One region of the Mesorhizobium sp. AR02 genome, then DNA from elsewhere that is predicted to be linked to it. Evidence: predicted binding sites of a transcription regulator. Region 1 holds the regulator's gene; the other holds the start of a gene.
The links. The regulator PhoB, encoded in region 1, activates phosphate uptake and scavenging genes when phosphate is short. The targets are predictions, from matches to a motif close to TGTCATNNANCTGTCAT.
Positions count from the first base shown of each region.

Region 1 (7,743 bases):
GATCAAGCCGGCGCGCTCCTCTGTGCTCCTGGAAACGCTGGTCGCGACCATCCAGCGCCATCGCCACGCCACGGACGGCTACGCCGCGCAGCCATCCGCAGGCGAGGCGCTCGATGCTCCTCAGCGGCCGCCGTTGGCGCTGTCCGAACAACGGGCGCAATTGCAGCCGCCGCCGATTCGTCCCAGGCTTCCCGCCACTGGCGATGGCGGACACAGGCTGGACATCCTCGTGGCCGAGGACAATGAGGTGAACCAGATGGTCTTCACCCAGATCCTCGGTGAGACCGGCTACGGCTTCGAGATCGTCGGCAATGGCCGCAAGGCGCTCGACGCCTTCGGCAAGCTCAATCCGTGCATGATCCTGATGGATGTCTCGATGCCGGAGATGAGCGGGCTCGAGGCGACCGCCGCGATCCGCCGACTGGAGCAGGAAACCGGCACGCATGTGCCGATCGTCGGCGTCACCGCGCATGCGCTCAAGGGCGACCGCGAACGCTGCCTGGAGGCGGGCATGGACGACTATCTGCCCAAGCCGATCAGCCCCAGAGCCCTGCTGGAGAAAGTCGAGCGCTGGATCGGCGCCGGCCGCCAGGTCCAGCGCAACGCGGGATAGCATCGCGCCGCCGGGTTCGAGGTATCCGGAGAGGCAAGCCGAGGGAATCAATCGCGGATTTGCTGCTACCCCTGCGTGCAATGACTATGGTGCGATCGCACCATATCAAAGGCGGTGCCGAGCCGGGACAATGGCAAAATCGAATTCCGCCCTTGCAGTTACGGGCGGGAGCAGCGACCGCCGGCAAGAGACAGCGTCAACCTACCCCAACGGACCTGTTTTTGGCGATGGCCCGGCCATGACACGCTCTGGCCTTGAGCAACGCGCTCCCGTCCGGATTTTCTTCAGTTGGGAAAGCCCCGTCGAATCCGGCGGCGGCTCCAGCCGATGAATGGCCCAAGTCACTGATTCCGGGGGCAAACTCGGATCAGGCCACGACCACCCAACGCCACCGCCTTTTCCAGTGCCGGCAACGCGTTACCGGGCTGACACGAAACTGTCATGCGACTGTTATAATCGAAGGCTATTGGCCTCAGCGGGCGCTGGTTAGGAATGGCGCCGAGAGACCATCTTCCGAACAGGAGCAGGCCACATGAGACATTTCATCCGCTCGGCGGCCGTTGCGATCGCAATGGCTACAGCGTCTACCTTCACCCTTTCCGCAGCAATGGCAGCTGACCTTTCCGGCGCCGGCTCGACCTTCATCTATCCGGTGTTCGCCAAGTGGGCCGACACCTACAAGAAGGATACCGGCATCGGCCTCAACTACCAGTCGATCGGTTCCGGCGGCGGCATCAAGCAGGTCATCGCCAAGACCGTGACTTTCGGCGCCACCGACAAGCCGATGTCCGATGCCGATCTGGAAAAGAACGGCCTCGTGCAGTTCCCGATGGTGATGGGCGGCATCGTGCCGATCGTCAACCTCACTGGCGTCAAGCCGGGCGAACTCGTCCTCGACGGCAAGACGCTCGCCCAGATCTATCTCGGCGCCATCACCACCTGGGACGATGCCGCGATCAAGGCGCTGAACCCCACCCTCACCCTGCCGTCGACCGCGATCGCCGTCGTGCATCGTTCGGATGGCTCGGGCACCACCTTCAACTTCACCAACTATCTGGTGAAGCTCTCGCCCGACTGGAAGGACAAGGTTGGTTCGGACACCGCCGTCGAATGGCCGACGGGCGTCGGCGCCAAGGGCAGCGAAGGCGTTGCCAACACCGTCAAGCAGACGGATGGCGGTATCGGCTACGTCGAATACGCCTATGCCAAGCAGAACAACCTGTCCTACTCCAAGATGCTGAATGCAGCCGGCAAGGTCGTCGAGCCGTCGCTCGAATCCTTCGGCGCTGCCGCTTCGAATGCCGACTTCAAGACTGCCAAGAACTTCAACGTCATCATCACCAACGAGCCCGGCGACACCACCTGGCCGATCGCGGCTTCCACCTGGGTTCTGATCCACAAGGCTCCGGATGATGCCGCTGCCACCGGCGAAGCCCTGAAGTTCTTTGCCTGGGCCTACAAGGACGGCAAGGAAACCGCCAAGGCGCTCGACTATGTCTCGATCCCCGACAGCGTCGTCGACCTGATCAAGGCTTCGTGGAAGGCCGACATCCAGGCCGACGGCAAGCCCGTCTACGCCGGCGAGTAATATCCCTTGAAGGAGCGCCGCGCCCGCGGCGCTCCTTTTCCTTCAATTCGAAAGAGCCGAGCTTGACATGAGCGCTGTCCAGGAAGCCTTGCCAGCCGTCAGAAGTTCGCGCGATGCCACCGTTCGACGGTTCGCGCTGACCGACTCGATCTTCCACGGAATGACCCGCGCTGCCGCAATCTTGGTGCTGGTCCTGCTCGGCGGCGTCGCGGTCTCGCTGTTTGCCGGTTCCTGGCAAGCCCTGTCGACCTTCGGCTTTTCCTTCCTGACCAGCGAAAGCTGGAACCCGGTGACCGAGAAGTTCGGTGCCCTGGCGCCCATCTACGGCACCATCATCACCTCGGCCATCGCCATCCTGATCGCCGTGCCGCTCGGCATCGGCATCGCCATCTTCCTCACCGAGCTTTGCCCGCGCCCGCTGCGGCGCCCGATCGGCATGGCGGTTGAATTGCTGGCCGGCATCCCTTCGATCATTTACGGCATCTGGGGCCTGTTCGTCCTGGCACCGTTCCTGCAAACGACCGTGCAGCCCTTCATCATCAACGTGTTCCATGGCGTTCCCGGTCTCAACAGCCTGTTTGCCGGCCCGCCCTATGGCATCGGCCTGCTGACCTCGTCGATGATCCTGGCCATCATGGTGCTGCCCTTTATCACCTCGATCACCAAGGACGTCTTCGACACGGTGCCTCCCGTACTGAAGGAATCGGCCTACGGCATTGGTTGCACGACCTGGGAAGTGACCCGCCGCGTCGTCATTCCCTACACCCGGATCGGCATCATGGGCGGCGTCATGCTCGGCCTCGGCCGCGCTCTCGGCGAAACCATGGCGGTGACCTTTGTCATCGGCAACGCGCACCGCATCTCGACCTCGCTGTTCGCGCCGGCAACGACGATCTCCGCGACCATCGCCAACGAATTCACCGAAGCGGTCGGCGATCTCTACACCTCCTCGCTGGTGGCGCTCGGCCTGATCCTGTTCGTCATCACTTTCCTGATCCTTGCCATCGCACGCTACATGCTGATGCGCATCGACGCCCGCACGGGAGCCTGACCGATGTCGACAGCCACGTCGCTTCACCAGAGCCGCAAGCGCAAGAATGGCGTGATGATGACGCTGTGCGTCGTCGCCGCGGGCATCGGCCTTGCCTGGCTGGCGCTCATCCTCGGCGCGCTGCTCTACAAGGGCCTCGCCGGTGTCTCTCTCTCGGTCTTCACGGAAATGACGCCGCCACCCGGCGATGCCGGCGGCCTGCTCAATGCCATTTACGGCAGCATCGTGATGACCATCATCGGCATCATCGTCGGTACGCCGATCGGTGTGCTGGCCGGCACCTACATGGCTGAATACGGGCGCTTCTCGAAGCTCACCACTGTTGTGCGTTTCATCAACGACATCCTTCTGTCGGCGCCGTCGATCATCATCGGCCTGTTCGTCTATGAGCTGATGGTGCGGCCGATGGGGCATTTCTCGGCGATCGCCGGCGCTGTCGCGCTCGCCATCCTGGTCATCCCGGTCGTCGTGCGCACCACCGAGGACATGCTCAACCTGGTGCCCAACGCCTTGCGCGAAGCCGGCACCGCGATCGGCGCGCCGCGCTGGGTGGTCATCAAGTCGGTCGCCTACCGCGCCGCACTGTCCGGCATCGTCACCGGTATATTGCTGGCCATCGCCCGCATCTCTGGCGAGACGGCACCGCTTCTTTTCACGGCGCTGAACAACCAGTTCTGGTCGAGCAATCTCAACGCGCCGATGGCCAGCCTGCCTGTCACCATCTTCCAGTTCGCTCTCAGCCCCTACGAGGAATGGCAGCAACTGGCCTGGACCGGCGCACTCATAATCACATTGACGGTTCTCGCGCTCAGCATCTTTGCGCGCAGCCTGACCGGACGCAGAGAGGACAAATGAGCCAGATGTTGTCTCCAGACATGACGATCGCCGCCGAGGCGGTGGCCAAGGCCAAGATCGAGGTCAAGAACCTCAACTTCTACTATGGCCAGTCGAAGGCGCTGAAGGATATCACGCTGTCGCTGCCCGAGCGCAGCGTCACCGCCTTCATTGGCCCGTCGGGCTGCGGAAAGTCGACGCTGCTGCGCGTCTTCAACCGCATCTACGAGCTTTATCCCAAGCAGACCGCCGAGGGCCAGGTGCTGCTCGACGGCCAGAACGTTCTCGACCGCTCGCAGGATCTCAACCTGCTGCGCACCAAGATCGGCATGGTGTTCCAGAAGCCGACGCCGTTCCCGATGTCGATCTATGAGAACATCGCTTTCGGCGTCAGGCTCTATGAGAAGATCAGCAAGGCCGAGATGGACGGCCGTGTCGAGCAGGCGCTGAAGCGCGCAGCACTGTGGACCGAGGTCAAGGACAAGCTCAATGCCAGCGGCCTCAGCCTGTCTGGCGGCCAGCAGCAGCGGCTTTGCATCGCCCGCACGGTGGCGGTGAAGCCGGAGGTCATTCTGCTCGACGAGCCGGCCTCGGCGCTCGACCCGCTGTCGACCGCCAAGATCGAGGAGCTGATCGACGAATTGCAGGCCGACTACACGATCGTCATCGTCACCCACAACATGCAGCAGGCGGCGCGTGTCTCGAAGCAGACCGCTTTCATGTATCTGGGCGAACTGGTCGAGTTCGACAAAACCGAGAAGATCTTCACGTCGCCTCGCGAGAAGCGCACGCAAGACTACATCACCGGCCGCTTCGGCTGATCGCACGCATACGAGGACCAGGATCATGGCCGAACACACAGTTGCAGCCTTCGACGAGGATCTCGGACAGATCAGCAGGCTGATCAGTGACATGGGCGATCTCGCCGGCTCGATGGTCGGTGGCGCCACCAAGGCGCTGCTGAATTCCGACAACGCTCTCGCTCAGCGCGTGGTTTCCGACGATGCCATCATGGACGCGCGTCAGCGCGAGCTCGACGACCGCGCCATCACGCTGATCGCCAAGCGCCAGCCGATGGCCGATGATCTGCGCCATGTCGTCGGGTCGATCCGCATGGCCGGCGACCTCGAGCGCATTGGCGACCTTGCCAAGAACATCGCCAAGCGCGTCGGCACCGTCGGCCTCAGCGCCACGCCGCGCGACCTGTCGCATTCCATCGACGCCATGGCACAGCTGGTGCTGATCCAGGTGCAGGGCGTGATCGAAGAGTATGCGGCGCGCGATGCCGCGGCACTGGCGAAGCTGCGCGCCGACGACGAACGCATCGACGTCAAATACACCTCCGTCTTCCGCGAACTGCTGACCTACATGATGGAGGATCCGCGCAACATCACGGCTTGCACGCATCTGTTGTTCTGCGCCAAGAATCTCGAACGCATCGGCGACCACGTGACCAACATTGCCGAAAACGCCTACTATGTCCTGACCGGCACGCAGTTGCCCGCCAATCGTCCCAAGCAGGACGAGACGGCGATGTCGGCGCCCGCGGCCTGACGCAAGAGGTGACCAATCGATGATCGCGCCACGCATTATGGTGGTGGAGGATGAGGAGCCGCTGGGGGTGCTGCTCCGTTACAATCTTGAATCCGAAGGCTACCAGGTGGAGGTGGTGCCGCGCGGCGACGAGGCTGAAATCCGCCTGCAGGAGAACGTGCCCGACCTTCTGGTGCTCGACTGGATGGTGCCGGCGGTGTCCGGCATCGAACTCTGTCGGCGCCTGCGGATGCGGCCCGAGACCGAGCGGCTGCCGATCATCATGCTGACCGCGCGGGGCGAAGAAAGCGACCGCGTACGTGGGCTCTCGACCGGCGCCGACGACTATCTGGTCAAGCCGTTCTCGACGCCGGAATTCATGGCTCGCGTCAAGGCGCTGCTGCGCCGCGCCAAGCCGGAAGTTCTGTCCAGCGTGCTCAAGGTCGGCGACATCGTGCTCGACCGTGAATCGCACCGGGTTTATCGCAAGAAGAGCGAGATCCGGCTCGGGCCGACCGAGTTCCGCCTGCTCGAATTCATGATGCGTCATCCCGGCCGCGTGTTCTCGCGCAGCCAGCTGCTCGACAATGTCTGGGGCGAGACGATCTATATCGACGAGCGCACCGTCGACGTGCATGTCGGCCGGCTGCGCAAGGCGGTCAACAATGGCCGCATGCCGGACGTGATTAGAACCATTCGGGGCGCCGGCTACGCGATCAGGGAAGATTAGAGCCTTGGCGCGGAAGCGTTGATAGGTTGAATGTCTCCACTCCCGGGTCACACGCATTGATGATTGGCTGAGACGCTCATGACCTCGTCATCCTATGGCGGAGCAAGGAGCGAAGCGACGCCACCATTCCTCAGAGTTGATGACGAAGCTGAGAGGCTTCTGCCAATCTCCAAAGTCGGCGATGGTCTACGGCATCAATGACGGACGTCAGCTCAGGCTACGTTCTTTCCAACGCCTGACTTACCCTGCACCCCCGGCGCGAAAATTTCCTGGTCGACGAAGGTCAGTGCGCGCATGGCGCAGCCTTCGCGGATCAGCGGCAGTTCGTTCGGCTCGGTGTCGAAGGAAATCGATTTCGAGTGCTGGCCGCCTGCGGTCTGGGCGATCGCCTCGCGCAGTGCCGGCTCGATCAGGTCGAAGGCGGCGGCGCTGACGCCGACCATGGCGACGGGTGCGGGATCGATCAGCGCGAACAGGCTGCCGAGGCCATAACCGAGTGCCTCGCCGGCCCTGCGGTAGGCTTCGCGCTCGGGGCCGTCCCGTTCCCGCGCCGTCGCGGCGAGCGCCCGCATCTGCGCGTCGCTGACATCGGCGACCGGCTCGGTGTCCTCGCTGAGCTGCCTGGCGTTGCGCCAGATGGCGTAGTTGCCGGCATAGGCCTCGACGCAGCCGCGGCGTCCGCAGCGGCAGAGCGCGCCGCCCGGCCGATGGATCATGTGGCCGAACTCGCCACCAGAGGAATGGGTGCCGGTAAACAGCTCGCCCTTCAGCACCAGGCCCATGCCGATGCCGTGCGACAGAAGGATGGCGATGAAGTCGTCGCGGTAGCGCTCCGGATCGCGCCAGCGCAGCGCCACCGCCATCATGTTGCAGTCGTTTTCCATGGTGGCGGGGATGCCGAACTCGGCCTCGAGTATGTCGGCGAAGGCGATGTCGGTCTGCGGTGTGATCGGCGACCACAGCATCGAGCGGGCCTCGGTGTCGGTGATGCCCTGGATCGCCAGCGCGATGCGGGCGACGCTGCGCACGTCGATATCGGGATCCTCGAGGCGCCGTCGTACGATGGCGACGCATTCACCGATCAGCGCCTCGCGCGACATGGTCAGCGTGTCCAGCCGGCGCTGTTCTTCCGATACCACCTGGCCGGCATAGTCGATGACGGCGACGGAGAGGAAATTCAGCGACAGCACCACGGTCATGACAGCCGCGGCCTCCGGATTGAGGCCGAGGCCAACCTGTGGCCTGCCGCGTTTCAGCGCGCCGGCTTCGCTCGGCTTGCCTTCGGCCAGGATGCCTTCGCCGATCAGGTCGGAAGAGATCGCCGATATGGTCGAATGGCTGAGGCCGGTGGTCGCGGCAATCTCGGTGCGCGAGGGCCGACCGGCCCGGCGCAC
Region 1 covers NZ_CP080531.1:3,427,856-3,435,598, forward strand. Annotated here, with positions in the region: gene DBIPINDM_RS20780 (PAS domain-containing protein) at 1-613, shown strand, start outside; gene pstS (phosphate ABC transporter substrate-binding protein PstS) at 1,146-2,201, shown strand; gene pstC (phosphate ABC transporter permease subunit PstC) at 2,269-3,252, shown strand; gene pstA (phosphate ABC transporter permease PstA) at 3,256-4,107, shown strand; gene pstB (phosphate ABC transporter ATP-binding protein PstB) at 4,104-4,907, shown strand; gene phoU (phosphate signaling complex protein PhoU) at 4,933-5,640, shown strand; gene phoB (phosphate regulon transcriptional regulator PhoB) at 5,660-6,349, shown strand; gene DBIPINDM_RS20815 (ROK family protein) at 6,562-7,743, opposite strand, start outside.

Region 2 (7,743 bases), 3.4 Mb from region 1:
TGCGGCGTGGGCCGCGTTCCTTGAGGATCATCGCGTTCTCGGCGATGCCCTCGATGCCGCCAATGCCCGAACCGATGAGCACGCCGGTGGCGCATTGCTCTTCGTGGGTCTTGGGTTCCCAGCCGGAATCCTTCAGCGCCTCATCGGCGGCGGCAATCCCGTACAGGATGAAGTCGCCGATCTTGCGCAATTCCTTCGGCTCGAGCACGGCCTCGGGATTGAAGGTGGCATTGCTGCCGTCACCACGCGGAACGACGTGGGCGATCTTGCAGGCAAGATCCTCCACCTCGAACTCGGTGATGCGCTTGGCGGCGCTGCGGCCGGTCAGAAGTTCCTTCCAGCTGTGCTCGAAGCCCATGCCGAATGGCGACAACAACCCAAGGCCCGTGACGACGACACGCCTCATCGCAGGTCCTCCCCGGTGATGACTGCTGAAAGCGTCAGGCCGAAGCCTTGTCGATGTACTTAACCGCGTCGCCGACGGTCAGGATGGTCTCGGCCGCGTCGTCGGGAATCTCGACGCCGAATTCTTCTTCGAACGCCATGACGAGTTCGACCGTGTCGAGGCTGTCAGCGCCCAGATCATCGATGAAGCTCGCCTGCTCCGTCACTTTGTCGGCATCGACGCCAAGGTGCTCGATGACGATCTTCTTGACGCGCTCTGCGGTGTCACTCATTTGGGGCATCCTCGTCTTTTGTTTGTCTGTCTTCGTTAGCGGGCAGAATGCCGCTAATCAAGCTGAAAGATGGTCCTGCCGGAAACGCAACGGCCACGGACCGGTTTTTGCCCGAACCGCCGGGTTGCGGGCCGCATTACACGAAAAATGGCTGAGGTCCAAGGCGAAATGGTCTCTTTTCACAGCCCCGCTGTATCCGTCAAATCATGGCCATGCCGCCGTTGACATGGATGGTCTGGCCGGTGACGTAGGCGGCCTCGTTGGAGGCGAGGTAGGCGACGGCGGACGCCACTTCAACACTCGTGCCCATGCGGCGCGTCGGAATCGCCGCCATGATCGCCTCTTTCTGCTTGTCGTTGAGCTTGTCGGTCATCGCCGATTCGATGAAGCCCGGGGCAACGCAGTTGACGGTAATGTTGCGGGTGGCGATCTCCTGCGCCAGCGATTTGGAGAAGCCGATCATGCCGGCCTTGGAGGCGCAGTAGTTGGTCTGGCCGGGATTGCCGGTCACGCCGACCACCGAGGTGATGTTGATGATGCGGCCATGGCGGCGGCGCATCATCGGATGGGTGAGTTCGCGGGTCAGCCGGAAAACGGCGGTCAGATTGACTTCGAGCACTGAGTCCCAATCGGCGTCCGACATGCGCACGAACAGGCCGTCCTTGGTGATGCCGGCATTGTTGACCAGGATATCGACGCCTTCGAGCTCGGCCTCCGCCTTCTGGCCAAGCGCCTTGACCTCGTCGCGGTTCGACAGATTGGCCGGGAACAGTTTGACCCGCTCGCCGAGTTCGCCTGCCAAGGTCTCCAGTTTCTCGATGCGGGTGCCGTGCAGGCCGACGATGGCGCCTTGCGCATGCAGCACACGGGCAATCGCTTCGCCGATGCCCCCCGATGCGCCGGTGACGAGCGCCTTGCGGCCGGTCAGTTCGAACATTTTTTGTCTCCTGATCTGAGAGAACAGCCTTCACACGGAAGGGGTCAAATCGCCAGTGGATTATGCAAGCGCGGCCAGCGCCGCCTCGACATCGGCCGGCGTGCCGACGGCTGATGTGGCGATGTCGCGGTTGATGCGCCGTGCCAGGCCCGACAGCACCTTGCCGGCGCCGATCTCATAAAGCGTGGTGACGCCGTTGGCGCCGAACCATTCCACCGTTTCGCGCCAGCGCACACGGCCGGTAATCTGCTCGACCAGGCGCCGCGCGATCTCGTCGGGATCACTGGTCGGGGTCACGGTGACGTTGGACAGCACGGGTACCGCCGGCGCATGCTTCGTTACCCCGGCGAGCGCGTCGCGCATGACATTGGCCGCCGGCGCCATCAGCGCCGAATGGAAGGGCGCCGAGACCTGCAGCATCAGCGCCCGCTTGGCGCCCTTTTCGGTGCACAGTTTGGCCGCCAGCTCGACCGCGGCCTTGGCGCCGGAAATCACCAGTTGGCCGCCGCCATTGTCGTTGGCGATCTGGCAGACCTTGCCGGCCCCTTGCGCGGCCTCGGCGCAAGCGGCTTCGACATCTACCTGTTCCAGTCCGATGATCGCAGCCATCGCGCCCTCGCCCGCCGGCACCGCTGCCTGCATGGCGTTGCCGCGGATGCGCAGCAGACGGGCGGCATCGGCAACGGAAACAAACCCTGCGGCGGCAAGGGCTGAATATTCGCCCAGCGAATGGCCGGCGACATAGGCGACCTTGTCCTTCAGCGAGAAACCGCGCGCTTCCAGCGCCCTGATCGCCGCCAGCGAAACCGCCATCAGCGCCGGCTGCGCGTTGGCCGTCAGCGTCAAGGTCTCTTCCGGACCTTCCCAGATCAGCTTTGACAGGTTTTCGCCGAGCGCGTCGTCGACTTCCTGGAAGATCCTGCGCGCCTCGGGAAAGGCATCGGCGAGATCCTTGCCCATGCCGACAGCCTGGCTGCCTTGTCCCGGAAAGGTGAATGCAATGGCCATGCGAGGGCTCTCCAAGACTGGTTTTACTTGTCTGATAACACGAATTTTCCCTGCCTGTGGCGCAAGGCAGGCCGCCAAGTCAAGCCCGGTTCAGCCCAGCCCCAAGTCGGAACCATGCGCCGAGTGCCTGTTTCGAAAGGGCTTTTTGGCGATCACACCTGATGAAAACCGCTCACGAATCGTTTGCTGGCTCTTCTTATTTCCGCCACAGGCGCTAGCTTTGCGTGACAATTTTATGACAACCGAGTGACTTGGGTTGTCGCTGGGTGGGAAGTTAAAGTGGCAAAGAGTTCGAAACGCGCCAGCAAAGCTGCGCCTCAATTCCTGGAAGACGATCCGTCCACCGGCTATCTGCCGGGCCGGAGATGGCCGGTCGTCCGTTATGGGCTGATCAGCCTGGCGATCTCCGCCATCCTGGTGTTTGCCATCGAATTGATCGTGCGCGGTGACGTTGCCGGTACCGCTTCCTTCTTCCTGCAGCCGCTCAAGCCGGGCTGGACGACCATCGTCGTGTTCGCGCTGATCCTCATCGGTCTCGATGCCGTGCTCGGCCGCAGCCACCAGAGCCTGATGATCGTCGCGCCTTTGACCTTGTCGCTGGCCTTTGTCGGCCATCAGAAATCGCACTATCTCGGCGATCCTCTCTACCCGACGGATTTCCTCTACTCCCGCCAGATCTTCGCCCTGTTGCCGCTCCTGGTGCGTGACCGGCCGATGACCGCGCTCGCCATGGTCGTCGGCATCGTCGCCGGCCTGTCGCTGCTCGTCTATGGCTGGCGGCTGTGGCGCCGCAAGGTTCCCGCGCTCAGCCACAAGGGCCGCCTTGCCCGGCTGACGCTGGCGGTGCCGCTGCTCGCCTTCTTCGTCTCGATCATGGACTACGCCACCTTCTCCTGGACCAGGGACCGGCTGCAGATCATCCCGATCATGTGGGACCAGAAGGAAAACTACGCCTCGAACGGCTTTGCCCTCGCCTTCGCGCTCAACGTGCCGATGGCGCATGTTTCGGCACCGCCGGGCTATACGGACAAGGCGATCGCGGCGATCGAACGGCCGCAGATGACGGCCTCGGTGCCCGATGAAAAGCCAGACATCATCGTCGTCATGAGCGAATCCTTCTGGGATCCGACCAAGCTGCCCGGCGTCACCATCACGCCGGATCCCATTCCCACCGTGCGGGCGTTGCGTTCCGGTTCGATGTTCTCGCCTGAATTCGGCGGCATGACCGCAAACATCGAATTCGAGGCGCTGACCGGTTTTTCCAACGCCTTCCTGCCGGCCGGCAGCATCCCCTACCAGCAATATGTGCGCACGCCGACGCCTTCGATGGCGACCTTCCTCAAGAGCGAGGGCTACCGGGCGCGCGCCATCCATCCAGGCACCAACTGGTTCTGGAACCGTGGCGCGGTTTATGCCGATTTCGGCTTCAACGATTTCAAGTCGGAAGAGACGCTGCCGCCGATGGAAAAGCGCGGACCGCTGGCATCGGATGCGGCGATGACGGACGAGATCATCCGCGAAGCCGACGCCAGCGACGACCCGGTGTTCTTCTTCGCGGTCAGCCTGCAGAACCATGGCCCCTATGAACCGAACCGCTACGACAACCCGACCCATGCGGTGCAGGCGCCGATCAGCCAGTGGGCGCGCGACTCGCTGCTGAGCTACGCGGAGGGTTCAGCCGACGCGGACCGCGGCCTTGAACGGCTGATCGAATGGGCCAAGAAGCGCGAGCGGCCGACGATTGTCGCCTTCTTCGGCGACCATCTGCCGCCGCTGGGGCCGGTCTATGTCGAGACGGGTTTCCTGAAGGACAACGTCGCGCCGCGCAAGGAGCCGACACCGCAAGCCGCCCGTGAACATCACGAGACACCGCTGATCATCTGGTCGAACCGCTCCGGTCCGGTCAAGGACCTCGGCACGGTGAGCCCGGCCTTCCTGCCCTATCATATCCTCACCGCCGCCGGCATCACCCATCCCTATTATACGGGCTTTCTGGGCGAGATGCGGGAACGCTACCGCGTCGTCGACCGCAATCTGCTGCTGACCCCGGCTGGCCAAGCTACGCCCGATTGGTCGCGTCAGAAGGATATCGACCCGGCGATCCGCGATTTCCGGCTTATCCAGTACGACATGATGTTCGGCAAACGCCAAGCCGCGCCCGACTTCTTCCCTGAGACGGTCGACAAGGTTGTCGCCCATACGAGTTGAAGGGGTTCCGATCCCTTCAGATGTAGCGGCCTCTTGAGTTGAGCGCTCAATTCGTCAATTGCAGCTTCGAGAACTTGTTGGCGATTTGCTGGAAAACGTTCGGCAGTTTTGCCGGATCGTTGACGGCATAGTAGCCGCTCGGGTCGGAAGCGCAGGCGCTGTAGAGCGTGCGGTTGGCGGCGGTGTCGGACTGCAGCACCATTGTGTAGATCTGCACGCCCTCGTTCTTCAACTGCGTGCACACGCTCTTGGTCCAGCCGTCGACATTGCGCGCCGCCGTCGTCTGGTTGTCCGACCCGAAGCGGCCACCCGCCAGGTAGCCATAGGACGTATAGTCGGACTTGGTCGGCTGATTGCTGGCGCCATAGACGACATTCTCGCCATCGGTAAGCAGCATGACGATCTTGCTGACGCCTGGCGTCTTGAATGGCACCCCGTCGGTATAGGGCGCGCCGGGCGACAGCACCCGCATGCCCCACGACAGACCCTCCGAGACGTTGGTGCCGGAACCATTCCACTCCGTCATTTGGCTCGCCGCCTTGCGCAATTTGTCGAAATCGTCGGTCAGGGGGACGACAGGGGTCGGGCAGGAGCGGTTGGGGCCAACGGTGATGGCGCTGCCGGTCTCGGTGACGATCTTGTTCGTCGACGCGACATATTTGGCGACCTTTTCCAGGTCCGCGCCCAACAGTGCGTCGACCACGCTGCCAAGCAGGCCGCTGAGGTCGATGCCCAGTATGTTGACGCCCGGCTCGGCGAGTTTGACCTTGTCGATGGTGTCGTCGAGATACGAATTGTTGTAGCCGGTCGCCGAGTTGCCATAGGAGCCTGACGGCTTGGTGGCCGGCGCCGGATCGTCGGGAGCGAAATAAGGCACGAACAGCGTGTCGGGTTTGTTCGGATCCGGCGGCGTATCAGAAATGTTGTAGGCACCGGGGCGAGCCTCGACGCAGCCTTTCCATCCGGTATCTTTCCATCCGCCCTTCAGCCCCAATTGCTTGAACAGCGCCATATGGTTCGGCCGCTTGCCATTGATGACGGGGAAATTGATGCCGTTGGTGAAGGACTTGCCGTCCATGTCGATCCAGGACGGGTCGAACCCGTCGCCATTGACATTGACCGCCGTGACGAAGGGAACCAGCGAGGCCCGCACCTGGCGCGTCGGCGATTTTGTCGCCTCGAGCGTGTCCAGCAGTGACTTCGTCGCCGTTCTCAACGCCGTCATGCGGGCGCCGGCCATCGAGCCGGTATTGTCCAGCACCAGCACGACTTCGAGCTGATTGTTCGATTCGACAGCCGAGGTATCGACGACGATGTGTTTGTTCTGGCCGAACAGGAAGGCAAAGTTCAAATTGACGTCCGCCGAGGCGACAGCTTTCGTCTTGATGTAGTTGACACCTTTGTCGACGGTCAGCGTCGCCTGCGCGTTGGCGAGTTCGCCATGCCCGGCGATGTTGGCCTGAAAATAGCGATCGAACGCGTCGGTGCGGGTGATGTCGAGATCGCCGAGATGCGAGGAGGCAAGATTTGCCGCGTCGAGCGCATTCTGCAGGTTGCTCTTGGCGCGCATGATGGTGGACACGTCGACCGCAAAGGCCACCGCCGAGAGGATGGCCGGCAGGCCGAGCCCCATCAGAAGCGCAAAATTGCCGCTCTTCGAGCGCCAGAATCTGTTGAGAAGCATCCTTACCCCCCGGAAATGCTTACCGCTTGATCTGCGCGGTTGCCCGGGCTTTTGCGCCTTCCATGATGAATCGACCGTTGACGGCAAGGGCTCAACCCTGCACAACCTGACATTGTGGTTAAGGGCCGGTTGCCGGGAAATCGCCAGACCGTAACCGGCGCTACCGCCTGATTTCCGGCGCCCTGCGACATCGGCGACGCCGCTTGCCCTTGCCTTATCAGTGGATTGCTGTATAGACGCCGCCAATCTGCCGGTCCCAGCTGGGGGCTGAACGGAGGGCCGGAGGCTTTATCAAAAGCCTTCGCGTGAAGCCAGAAGTGCTTCCGCCTCCCGTGTCTCCGCTCTCGACCGTCTCGTCATGCTCCTTTCTTCCCCGTGCCTTTCGAGGTCTGCGGGTCAGAGAAGTTGCAGAGGCTTTTGCCGCCGGGAACCGGGAGAGAAACGAAGAAAGGCACTGAACCATAATGGCTCTTTACGAACATGTGTTTCTTGCCCGGCAGGACCTCTCGCAGCAGCAGGTCGATGCGCTTGTCGAACAGTACAAGGGTGTCATCTCCGCGAATGGCGGGTCCGTCGGCCGGGTCGAGAACTGGGGACTGAAGTCCCTCACCTACCGGGTCAACAAGAACCGGAAGGCATACTACACGCTCATGGACCTCAACTGCCCGCCGGCAGCGCTCAACGAGATGGAGCGCCAGATGGGTCTGTCCGAGGACGTCCTGCGTTTCCTGACCATCAAGGTCGAGGCGCATGAGGAAGGTCCTTCGGCCATGATGCAGAAGCGCGAAGAACGCTCCGAGCGCGGCAGCTTCGGCGACCGCGACCGCGGCGATCGTGGCCCGCGTTCGTTCGGCGACCGTGATCGCGGCGACCGTGGCGATCGTCCGCCGCGCAGCTTCGGTGGCGACGCCGGTGGCGATCGTGGTCCGCGCCGTCCGCGCGAAGGCTTTGAAGGGGGTGCAGAATAATGGTCGACATCAACCAGATCCCGACCCGGCGCCCGTTCCATCGTCGCCGCAAGACCTGCCCGTTCTCCGGCGCCAACGCGCCCAAGATCGACTACAAGGACGTGCGTCTGCTGCAGCGCTACATTTCCGAGCGCGGCAAGATCGTGCCGTCGCGCATCACCGCCGTCAGCCAGAAGAAGCAGCGTGAACTCGCCAAGGCGATCAAGCGCGCCCGCTTCCTCGGCCTGCTGCCCTACGTGGTCCGCTAATTCTCTCGAACGG
Region 2 covers NZ_CP080531.1:10,552-18,294, forward strand. Annotated here, with positions in the region: gene fabF (beta-ketoacyl-ACP synthase II) at 1-406, opposite strand, end outside; gene DBIPINDM_RS04735 (acyl carrier protein) at 441-677, opposite strand; gene fabG (3-oxoacyl-[acyl-carrier-protein] reductase) at 877-1,614, opposite strand; gene fabD (ACP S-malonyltransferase) at 1,675-2,622, opposite strand; gene DBIPINDM_RS04750 (LTA synthase family protein) at 2,902-4,830, shown strand; gene DBIPINDM_RS04755 (pilus assembly protein) at 4,877-6,514, opposite strand; gene rpsF (30S ribosomal protein S6) at 6,979-7,482, shown strand; gene rpsR (30S ribosomal protein S18) at 7,482-7,730, shown strand.
Region 2: DBIPINDM_RS04750 (LTA synthase family protein) is a predicted target of PhoB. The motif match lies at 2,847-2,863, and genes of this name have one in related genera.